Regions from separate parts of the Acidovorax sp. M2(2025) genome, predicted to be linked through region 2. Evidence: predicted binding sites of a transcription regulator. Region 2 holds the regulator's gene; the other holds the start of a gene.
The links. The regulator LexA, encoded in region 2, represses DNA repair genes until DNA is damaged. The targets are predictions, from matches to a motif close to ACTGTATNNNNATACAGT.
Positions count from the first base shown of each region.

Region 1: a site for LexA is predicted at 2,172-2,189, ahead of ACOYR3_RS16170 (DNA topoisomerase IV subunit B). Genes of this name have one in related genera too.

Region 1 is NZ_CP186262.1:3,503,641-3,509,266, forward strand. It holds gene ACOYR3_RS16165 (lytic transglycosylase domain-containing protein) at 1-134, opposite strand, end outside; gene ACOYR3_RS16170 (DNA topoisomerase IV subunit B) at 159-2,138, opposite strand; gene ACOYR3_RS16175 (MFS transporter) at 2,304-3,545, shown strand; gene ACOYR3_RS16180 (hypothetical protein) at 3,573-3,749, shown strand; gene ACOYR3_RS16185 (class I SAM-dependent methyltransferase) at 3,900-4,454, shown strand; gene dapA (4-hydroxy-tetrahydrodipicolinate synthase) at 4,485-5,381, shown strand; gene bamC (outer membrane protein assembly factor BamC) at 5,432-5,626, shown strand, end outside.
Region 2 is NZ_CP186262.1:2,629,480-2,635,105, forward strand. It holds gene ACOYR3_RS12275 (branched-chain amino acid ABC transporter substrate-binding protein) at 1-415, shown strand, start outside; gene ACOYR3_RS12280 (D-2-hydroxyacid dehydrogenase family protein) at 533-1,540, opposite strand; gene ACOYR3_RS12285 (hypothetical protein) at 1,812-2,348, opposite strand; gene lexA (transcriptional repressor LexA) at 2,517-3,191, opposite strand; gene ACOYR3_RS12295 (asparaginase) at 3,281-4,240, shown strand; gene adk (adenylate kinase) at 4,401-5,057, opposite strand; gene kdsB (3-deoxy-manno-octulosonate cytidylyltransferase) at 5,266-5,626, opposite strand, start outside.

The DNA.
Region 1 (5,626 bases), 870 kb from region 2:
TCGGGGGCAAAGTGCGTCACGCCGCGCTCATCCACCCGCGCCCACAGGTCCGCGCGGGCCCCCTGCTGGGCCAGGCACAGCAGCAAGAGGATGAGGGCGGGGCGCCAGCGGCCGGTGGTGAGGTAATGCATCATGGCGCACTGCAGCCGCCGCAAGCGTCAGATATCGATCTCGACCGCGTCGCCATGCAATTCCATCAGTTCCCGGCGCGCCGCGGCCTCGCCCTTGCCCATGAGCTTGGTGATGAGCCCTTCGGTGGCGGCAAAGTCCAGGTTGCCGAACTGCACGGGCAGCAGGCGCCGGGTGTCCGGGTTGAGTGTCGTTTCCCACAATTGTTCCGCGTTCATCTCGCCCAGGCCCTTGAAACGGCTGACCTGGCATTTCTCGCGCGGCACGCCGTCCTTGGCGCACTTGTCGAGGATGGCGTTGAGTTCGCCGTCGTCCAGCGCGTACATCTTGGCGGCCGGCTTCTTGCCCCGGGCCGGCACATCCACGCGGAACAGCGGCGGCCGCGCCACGTAAATATTGCCCGCCTCGATGAGCTTGGGAAAGTGGCGGAAGAACAGCGTCAGCAGCAGCACCTGGATGTGCGAGCCGTCCACGTCCGCGTCGGAGAGGATGCAGATCTTGCCATAGCGCAGGCCGCTCAGGTCGGGGTTGTCGGCGGGCCCGTGCGGATCCACGCCGATGGCCACGGAGATGTCGTGGATCTCGTTGTTGGCAAACAGGCGGTCGCGCTCCACCTCCCAGGTGTTGAGCACCTTGCCGCGCAGGGGCAGGACGGCCTGGGTCTCCTTGTCGCGGCCCATCTTGGCGCTGCCGCCGGCCGAGTCGCCCTCCACCAGGAACACTTCGTTGTGGCGGACGTCGCGGCTTTCGCAGTCGGTGAGCTTGCCGGGCAGCACGGCCACGCCGGAGCCCTTGCGCTTTTCCACCTTCTGCCCGGCCTTCTGGCGGGTCTGCGCGGCCTTGATGGCCAGCTCGGCCAGCTTCTTGCCGTACTCCACATGCTGGTGCAGCCACAGCTCCAGCGCCGGGCGCACAAAGCCGCTGACCAGCCGCACCGCGTCGCGGGAGTTCAGGCGCTCCTTGATCTGGCCCTGGAATTGCGGGTCCAGCACCTTGGCGGACAGCACGTAGCTGGCGCGGGCAAACACGTCCTCGGGCAGAAGCTTGACGCCCTTGGGGGCCAGGCTGTGCAGTTCGATGAAGCTCTTGACCGCGTTGAACAGGCCGTCACGCAGCCCGCTGTCGTGCGTGCCCCCGGCGCTGGTGGGAATCAGGTTGACATAGCTCTCGCGCACCGGAGCCCCTTCTTCCGTGAAGGCCACGGCCCAGGCTGCGCCTTCGCCTTCGGCAAAGCTCTCGTTGCCGCTGTCGGCAAAGCCTTCGCCTTCAAACAGCGGAATAACGGGGTCGGCCGCAAGGGTCTGGGCAAGGTAGTCGCGCAGGCCGCCCTTGTACTGCCAGGTCTGGGTGTCGCGCGCTTTCTCGTTGACGAGCTGCACGGTCACGCCCGGCATCAGCACGGCCTTGCTGCGCAGCAGATGGGTCAGCTCGCCCAGGGGCAGCACGCTGGATTCAAAGTACTTGGGGTCGGGCCACACGCGCACCGAGGTGCCCTGCTTGCGCTCGCCCGCCTCCAGCGGGCGGACCACCAGGGGCTCCACCACGTCGCCGGCGGAAAACACCAGCCGCGCCGCCTTGCCTTCGCGGAAGCTGGTGGCCTCCAGCCGGGTGGCCAGCGCATTGGTGACCGACACCCCCACGCCGTGCAGGCCGCCGGAAAAGCTGTAGGCCCCACCCTTGCCCTTGTCGAACTTGCCGCCCGCGTGCAGGCGGGTGTAGACCAGCTCGATCACCGGAGCGTTTTCCTCAGGGTGCAGGCCGAACGGGATGCCGCGGCCGTCGTCCTCCACGCTCACCGAGCCGTCGGCGTGCAGCGTGACGCGGATCTTCTTGCCAAAGCCGGCCAGGGCCTCGTCGGCCGCGTTGTCCAGCACCTCCTGGATGATGTGCAGGGGGTTGTCGGTGCGGGTGTACATGCCCGGGCGCTGCTTGACGGGCTCCAGGCCCTTGAGCACGCGGATGGAACCTTCGGAATATTCAGCGGATGCGGAAGCGGGTTTGACTGCCATGGGCGCGGATTGTAGTGCGCCCCCTGCACAAAGGCTGGATATAAAAACAGGCAACCACCCCGCGTGGAGGCCCAAAGACGGCCCAGGACCTCTCACGCAGGGGTCGCGCCCGCCGACAACGCCCCTGCCCGGCAGAGGGCGGGAAGATTCGTTACATTCCTGCGCATGCATACGAATCCACCAAAACTGTCCATGGCCCAGGTGCTCGCCTGCGGCGCTGCCGTCGTCACCCTGTCGATGGGCATCCGGCACGGCTTTGGCCTGTGGCTGCTGCCCATCACGCAGGAGATGGGGTGGAACCGCCAGTCGTTCGCCCTGGCCATCGCAGTGCAAAACCTGTCCTGGGGGCTGATCGGCATCTTTGCCGGCATGGTGGCCGACCGGTTCGGCGCTTTCCGGGTGCTGATGGGCGGGGCGGTCCTTTATGGACTGGGCCTTGCGGGGATGGCCCTGTCGCCCACGCCGCTGGTGTTCACGCTGACCGCCGGGGTGCTGATCGGCGCCGCCCAGGCCGGCACCACCTACGCCGTCATCTACGGCGTGCTGGGGCGGCAGATCGCCCCCGAGCGGCGCTCATGGGCCATGGGCGTGGCCGCTGCGGCGGGCTCGTTCGGCCAGTTCCTGATGGTGCCCGTGGAGGGCTGGCTGATCGCCGGGCTGGGCTGGCAGCAGGCCCTGCTGGCGCTGTCGCTGCTGGTGCTGCTGATCGTGCCCCTGGCGTTCGGCCTGCGCGAGCCGGGCTTCACGGCGGCCGCGGCCTCGGCCCGGCGCGAGCAGACGGTGCTGCAGGCGCTGTCGGAGGCGTTCCGGTACCCCAGCTTCAACCTGCTGATGGCCGGGTACTTCGTGTGCGGCTTCCAGGTGGTGTTCATTGGCGTGCACATGCCCAGCTATCTGAAGGACCATGGCCTCTCGCCCCAGGTGGCCAGCTACGCGCTGGCACTGATCGGGCTGTTCAATGTGCTGGGCACCTACGTGGCCGGCACGCTGGGCCAGCGCATGCCCAAGCGGCACATCCTGGCCTTCATCTATTTCGCGCGGGCCGTGGCCATCAGCGTGTTTTTGCTCGTGCCGCTGTCGCCGCTGTCGGTGTACGTGTTCTCCGCGGTGATGGGATCGCTCTGGCTCTCGACCGTGCCGCCCACCAACGCCACCATCGCGCAGATCTTCGGCGTGCAGCACCTGTCGATGCTGGGCGGCTTCGTGTTCTTCAGCCACCAGATCGGCAGCTTCCTGGGCGTATGGCTGGGCGGCTACCTGTACGATGCCACCGGCAGCTACGATATCGTGTGGTACATCGCCATCGGCCTGGGCATCTTTGCCGGGCTGGTGAACCTTCCCGTCAAGGAAAGCCCTATCCGCCGCGCCCCGGCCGCCGCCTCCGCTTCCTCAGCATCCCCCGCCTGAGCCCGCGCCGATCCTTCCCGCCCCCCCATGCGCACCCCGCACGCAACCCCATCCCCCGCCCAGCCCACCCAGGCCCGGCGCCCGGGCGGCCTGCGCTGGCTGGGCTGGACCGTGGCGGCACTGGCCTGCCTGGCCGTGTTCGGCCTCTACACCGCCAGCGATTTCATGGTAATGGTGGCCGACCAGCTGTGGAGCTGCTTCTAGGAGCTTCGCCTCGAAATCCGCCAGCAGAACGGATAGAGTTCCCGGACCTGTCGGCAAGCCCGCAGGGGGCGCTGGCCAGACTTTGAGGTTTTTTGGGCTCCAGCGCTTTACCAGCAAGCGCTGAAAGCTATATTTTTAATAGCAAACTACATGCACGGAACCGAAGCCCCGTCCGAATGGGTGTGCCGCTGGGCGCACCTCATCCCGCCCAAGGGCCGCGTGCTCGACGTGGCCTGCGGCGCCGGCCGCCATCTCCGCTGGCTCCACGGCCAGGGGATGCAGGTCACGGGGGTGGACCGCTCGCCCGAGGCGCTGGCCGCATGCCAAGGGCTGGGCGAGCTGGTTTGCGCGGACATCGAGAACGGGCCCTGGCCCTTTGCCGGACGCCAGTTCGATGCGGTGGTGGTCACCCATTACCTGTGGCGCCCCTTGCTGCCCACGCTCGTTGCCAGCGTGGCTGCCGGCGGCGTGCTCCTGTATGAAACCTTTGCGCGCGGCCAGGGCAGCGTGGGCCGGCCGGCGCGGGCCGAATTCCTGCTGGAGCCCGGCGAACTGCTGCACGCCTGCGCGGGCCTGCGCGTGGTGGGCTACGAGGACGGGTTCGCGGAAGAACCCGCGCGTTTCGTGCAGCGCGTCACGGCCGTGCGGGAACTCCCGGACACGCAGGCGCCCCAACGACATCTTTTGCCCGCGCGCACTCGTTAGAATGCCCTTTTACCGTTCACCACTGCGGACATGACTTCTTCTTCCGTGCCACTCACCGGCAGCATCGTCGCCCTCGTCACCCCCATGCTGGAAGACGGCAGCGTGGACTACCCCACCCTGCGCAAGCTCATCGACTGGCACATCGCCGAAGGCACCGACTGCATTGGCGTGGTGGGCACCACGGGCGAATCGCCCACGGTGAACGTGGAAGAGCACTGCGAGATCATCCGCGTGGCCGTGGAACAGGCCGCCAAGCGCGTGCCCATCATGGCCGGCTGCGGCGCCAACTCCACGGCCGAAGCCATCGAGCTGGCGCGGTTCGCCAAGAAGGTGGGCGCCGACAGCCAGCTGCAGGTCGTGCCCTACTACAACAAGCCCACGCAAGAGGGCCAGTACCAGCACTTCAAGGCCATCGCCGAAGCCACGGGCGACCTGCCCATCGTGCTGTACAACGTGCCCGGCCGCTCGGTGGCCGATATGCAGCACGACACCGTGCTGCGCCTGGCCCAGGTGCCCGGCATCATCGGCATCAAGGAAGCCACCGGCAACATCGAGCGCGCGCAGTGGCTCATCCGCGACGTACCCCAGGGCTTTGGCGTGTACTCGGGCGACGACCCTACCGCCGTGGCGCTCATGCTGTGCGGCGGCCAGGGCAACATCAGCGTGACGGCCAACGTGGCGCCGCGCCTGATGCACGAGCTGTGCGTGGCAGCCATTGCGGGCAACGTGAAGCGGGCCATGGAAATCCAGTTCCAGCTCCTGCCCGTGCACAAGCACCTGTTCGTGGAAGCCAACCCCATTCCCGTGAAGTGGGCCATGGCGCGCATGGGACTGTGCGGCGGCACCATGCGCCTGCCCATGACCCCGCTGTCCCCCGGCAACGAAGCCACCGTCGAATCCGCGCTGCGCACCAGCGGCCTGATCTGAACCCGGGCCGCGCCCGCTCCCTGAGACACCACTCTCCCGAGGATTTCCGCGTGAAAGCTGCTACCACCCGTCTGGGCCTGCTGGCCCTTGCCATGGCCCTGTCCGCCTGCGCCGCCCTGGAAGGGGACAAGATCGACTACAAGAGCGCCGCCAAGGGCTCCACCCTGGAGGTTCCTCCCGATCTGACGCAGCTGTCGCGCGACTCGCGCTACGCCGTGCCGGGCGGGACGGTCTCCGCCGCTGCC
Region 2 (5,626 bases):
CCAGATGGAACAGCTGGGCATGGGCAACGTGAAGTATTTCGGTGGCGACGGCGTCTGCACGTCTGAAATCGCCAAGCTGGCTGCCGGTGCCAAGACCCTGGCCAACGTGGTGTGCGCGGAAGGCGGCTCTTCGCTGGCCAAGATGCCTGGCGGCACGGCCTGGAAGGCCAAGTACGACGCCAAGTACCCCGGCCAGTTCCAGGTGTACAGCCCCTACACCTACGACGCGACGTTCCTGCTGGTGGACGCCATGAAGCGCGCCAACTCCGTGGACCCCAAGGTCTACACGCCTGAGCTGGCCAAGTCCAACTTCAAGGGTGTGACCTCCACGATCGCCTTCGAGCCCAACGGCGAAATGAAGAACCCCGCGATCACCCTGTACGTCTACAAGGACGGCAAGAAGACGCCCCTGTAATTGGAGCGAACCTGGCTCGGCAGCGGCGGGGTTCAGCCCTTGCCGGCCGGTATCAAAGGAAAAGGCTTCCCTCGGGAAGCCTTTTCCTTTTGGGCAGCCAGAACAACCGCTATGGGTTCAGCGCCGCACCTGCAAGGCGCCGGGGTTCACGATATTGGTGGGCGTGCCCTTGATGAAATTCACCACGTTATCGAAGGCCGCACCAAAATAAAGCTCATAACTGTCTTGCTCCACATAACCGATATGGGGCGTGCAAATGCAGTTTTCGAGCCGCAGCAGTGCGTGGCCTTGCAGGATGGGCTCGCTTTCAAACACATCCACGGCGGCCATTCCGGGGCGGCCGCGGTTCAGTGCGGCGATCAGCGCGTCGGGCTCGATCAACTCCGCGCGGGAGGTATTGACCAGCAGCGAGGTGGGTTTCATGCACGACAGGTCTTCCAGCGAAACGATGCCGCGCGTTTCGTCGTTCAGGCGCAGGTGCAGCGAGATCACGTCGCATTGCGAGAAAAATTCCTCGCGCGTGGCTGCGGCCTGGTAGCCGTCCGTCAGGGCTTGTGCCCGGGATGCTTCGCGGCCCCAGACGCGCACATTCATCCCGAAGGCGCGGCCGTAGCCAGCCACCAGCTGGCCGATGCGCCCGTAGCCCCAGATGCCGAGCGTCTTGCCGCGCAGCACATTGCCCAGGCCGAAATTGGGAGGCATCGATGCCGCCTTCAGCCCCGACTGCTGCCAGGCGCCGTGCTTGAGGTTGGCAATGTACTGCGGAAGCCGGCGCATCGCGGCCATCACCAGGGCCCAGGTCAGCTCCGCTGGAGCCACGGGCGAACCGATACCTTCCGCCACGGCAATCCCGCGTTCGGTGCAGGCCGTCACGTCGACGTGGCTGCCTACCTTGCCAGTCTGGGCAATGAGCTTCAGGCGGGGGAGTTTTTCGACCAGCTGCCGGGTGATCTGGGTGCGCTCCCGCACCAGCACGATGATGTCCGCGTCCTTCAAACGCACCGAAAGCTGGCCCAGTCCCTTGACCGTGTTGGTGTACACCTTGGCGGTGTAGGCGTCGAGCCGTGCGGCACAGTGGAGCTTGCGGACTGCGTCCTGGTAGTCGTCGAGAATCACGATGTTCATCCCGACATTGTGCCTTGGCAAAACACCCCGCATGGCTGCGGCGCAGGCTGAAGGGCCTGGATGGCGGGGTGTTTTGGTGACAGGCTGTCAGGCGTTGCAGAGCTGCCGGCCCGGCCCTGCAGGCTCCGCGGCCCGTGTGCCCGCTGGCGCTGTGCTGCTTTTGCGGGATCGCTGGTAGCGCCGAGTAGCGGACCAGGAAAGCAAGGCCCGCCGTGGACGGCTGGACCGCGGGGTTGCCTGAAGCCGGCGCGCTGCCACGTCCCCCGTTGCGTCAGGAGGTCTGCAATGCCGCTTCCAGCGCCACCATGCGGTCCAGTTCGGCGCAGACGTCGGCCATCCGGCCGGCAATCACCAGCCTGCCTTGTGCGCCTGTACCGTGCGGACCCCTGCGCACCACCCGCAGCGTTCCATCCGGCGCGCTGCCCTTGCCGGCCGCGTTGCCCTTGGGCCAGCGGCTGCGCACGGTGGTGGCGGACCTAGCCTGCGAGGGCACTGCCGTCCAGGGGGCGGCTTGCGGAGGGGCGGATGCCGGCCCGGGAACGGGTCGGGCCGAGGGGGGATTCACGGTGAAGGGCCAGTTGCCGCGCAACGGCCGCTGGGTTGCGGGCTCGGGCGGGCGGGGGCGGGCAGTGGCCGCGAGGCCGTCCTGGCCGGTCGTGGAGGCCACCGAATTCTCGGCAGCAGCAGCGGCAGCGCCGGCTGTGCCAGCCAGCGCGCCTGAGGGCCCCGCAGCAGAACGCAACCAGGTGGCCAGCGCGCGCAAGGGGGTCAGCAGCGCGGTGCAAGAGGGTGAGGCAATGGTTCCCATGTGAAAACTCCGAAAGTCGGGGATCGAACACAGGCAGGATTGCGAAACGGACCCGCACCCCAGGGCCGACCTGCCAGCTCCATTGCTGGGAGGCCCAACGCCCGCCACCTGGGATGCGGTAGAAAAAGAGGGCTGAACGCCGCCAGCGCGGCGTTCGACCCGCGGCCGCTACATCAGCATCGTGTTGCGGATGAGGCCTACGGCCAGGCCTTCGATTTCAAAAGGCTCGCCCGGCTGGACCACGATCACGGGGTAGTCGGGGTTCTCGGGCAGCAGCTCGATGGTGCTGGCGGTGCGGCGCAGCCGCTTGACGGTGACGTCGTCTCCCAGCCGGGCCACGATGATCTGGCCGTTGCGCGCGTCGCGGGTGGCTTGCACCGCCAGGAGGTCTCCGTCCATGATGCCGGCATCGCGCATGGACATGCCGCGCACCTTGAGCAGGTAGTCCGGCTTGTGCTGGAACAGGCTGTTTTCCACGCTGTAGGTCTGATCGACGTGTTCCTGCGCGAGAATCGGCGAGCCTGCGGCAACACGGCCCACCAGCGGCAGCACCAGTTGTGACAGGCCCGGAATGGGCAGGTGGAACTGGGTGCCCCGGGCTGCATTGATGGACCGCACTGTCTCGCTTCGCAAGCGGATGCCGCGTGACGTGCCGCTGACCAGTTCGATCACGCCTTTGCGCGCCAGCGCCTGCAGGTGCTCTTCGGCGGCGTTGGCGGACTTGAAGCCCAGTTCTGCGGCAATTTCGGCGCGGGTGGGCGGCGCCCCGGTGCGGGCGATGGCGGTCTGGATGAGATCCAGAATCTGCTGTTGGCGGGCGGTCAGTTTGGGGCTGTCGAGCATGGTGGTTCCCGTTGAAGACGGCGGTAAGGAAGGCCAACTGTTTTTTAATCCAGTAACTGTATTTTTCACCAGTTTTTCGGAGCGCGCAAGTGAGTGAGCAAAAAATCGTGGTTTTGGGCACCGGCGGGACGATCGCAGGCACCTCGGCCCAGGCCGGCGACAACATTGGCTATACGGCCGCCCAGGTGGGGGTGGAGCAACTGCTGGCTGCCGTGCCGGGGTTGCAGGCAGCAGCGCGGGGGCCGCTGGTGGCGGAGCAGGTGGCCCAGATCGACAGCAAGGACATGGACGCCGCGGTATGGCTGGCGCTGGCGCAGCGCTGTGCGCAGTATCTGGCGCAGCCGGACGTGCGGGGCGTGGTGGTCACCCACGGCACGGACACGCTGGAGGAGACTGCATGGTTCCTGCACGAGGTGCTGCAGACTGCCGCCAAGCCGGTGGTGCTGACCTGTGCCATGCGCCCGGCCACGGCGCTGGCGCCGGATGGCCCCCAGAACCTGCTGGATGCGGTGGCTGTTGCGGCAGCCGAGGGTGCCCGCGGCGTGCTGGCCGTGGCGTCCGGCAAGATCTACGGTGCCCGGAATGTCCAGAAAGTGCACCCTTACCGCGTCGATGCCTTCAATGCCGGCGACGCGGGGCCGCTGGGCTGGGTGGAAGAGGGCAGGGTGCGTTTGGCGCAGGATTGGCCGCCCGCGCCCGAACTGCCTGCGCAAGGCGCTATTGAAAACATAGCGCCTGCTGCACTGTGGCCGCGCGTGGAGATCGTGGTGAGCCATGCGGGCGCGTCCGGCTTGCTGGTGGACGCGCTGGTGCGCGACGGGGTGGACGGGCTGGTGGTGGCCTGCACCGGCAACGGCACCCTGCACCGGGATCTGGAAGCCGCGCTGTTGCGGGCCCAGGGCCGGGGCGTGCGGGTGGTGCGGTCCACCCGCTGCGCCGAAGGGCGCGTGCTGCCCAAGCCCGGCGATGCGTTGCCCGATTCCGAGGGGCTTTCGCCGGTCAAGGCCCGCATTTCCCTGCTGCTGGAGCTGCTGCGCCAGCGGGCCTAGGGAAACTCTTCACGAATCGCCGCGCCGCGTGCATCTGCGGCTTTCCGCTCGATTCGTGCAGAGCATCCTTGGCCAACGCCCAGCAAGACGGCCTGCACAGGGCAGGCCGTCTTGTGGGGCAACCCGGCGCGCCGCAGGCGGGCGCGGGGTGCAGGGGGCCTCAGCTGGCCAGAGCCTGCAAGGCGCGGGCGGTGATCTCTTCCACGCTGCCGGTGCCGCTGATGGCACGGTACTTCGGGGCGGCGGCCGGGTCGGCCTTGGCCCAGCTGCTGTAGTAGTCCACCAGGGGACGGGTCTGGTCGCTGTACACCTGCAGGCGCTTCTTGACGGTTTCTTCCTTGTCGTCCTCGCGCTGGATCAGGTCTTCGCCGGTCACGTCGTCCTTGCCTTCCACCTTGGGCGGATTGAACTTGACGTGGTAGGTGCGGCCGCTGGCGGGGTGCGAGCGGCGGCCGCTCATGCGTTCAATGATGGCCTCGAACGGCACGTCGATTTCCAGCACATAGTCGAGCTTGACGCCCGCGGCCTTCATGGCGTCGGCTTGCGGAATGGTGCGGGGAAAACCGTCGAACAGGAATCCGTTGGCGCAATCCGCCTGGGCGATGCGTTCCTTCACCAGGCCGATGATGATGTCGTCGCTGACCAGGGCGCCCGAGTCCATCACAGCCTTGGCCTGCAGGCCGAGGGGGGTGCCGGCCTTGACGGCGGCGCGCAGCATGTCACCCGTGGAGATTTGCGGGATGCCGTACTTCTGGCAGATGAACGTGGCTTGCGTGCCCTTTCCGGCGCCAGGCGCGCCCAACAGAATCAGTCTCATGGAGGTCCTCGAAGGTTAGAAATCGTTGGCGCCGCTGGCGGGGACGCTGCTACCCCGCCTGGTTGCGGTGCTGCGCCCGGATGCGATGCTCTCGTTGCGGTCGAGGATAGCATGCGACCACCCCGTCCAGACTTACACCCCGGCCCGGGTTTCCCTGGGGCCGCGGGGCGCTGCCAGGGGGCCCGGCGGGGCCGCGCCACCGGGCCGCTCAGGCCAGCAGGCGGCGCACGCGTTCCAGGTCTTGGGGCGTGTCCACGCCCGGGCCGGGGGCATGCTCGGTCACATGCACGGCGATGCGGTGGCCGTGCCACAGTGCCCGCAGCTGCTCCAGGGCCTCCAGCACCTCGGTCGGGGCAGGCGCCAGGGCCGGAAAGGCGCGCAGAAACGCAGCGCGGTAGCTGTAGATGCCCACATGCCGCAACGGCGCGAACCCGGCCAGGCCCGCCACGCCGGGCGCGGCGGCTTGCTGCCGGCCGCCCTCCCACCAGGCCACGCCGGCGTGGTCGCGCGCAAACGGAATGGGGGCGCGGCTGAAATAGTGGGCGAAGCCCTGCGCATCCCGCACGACC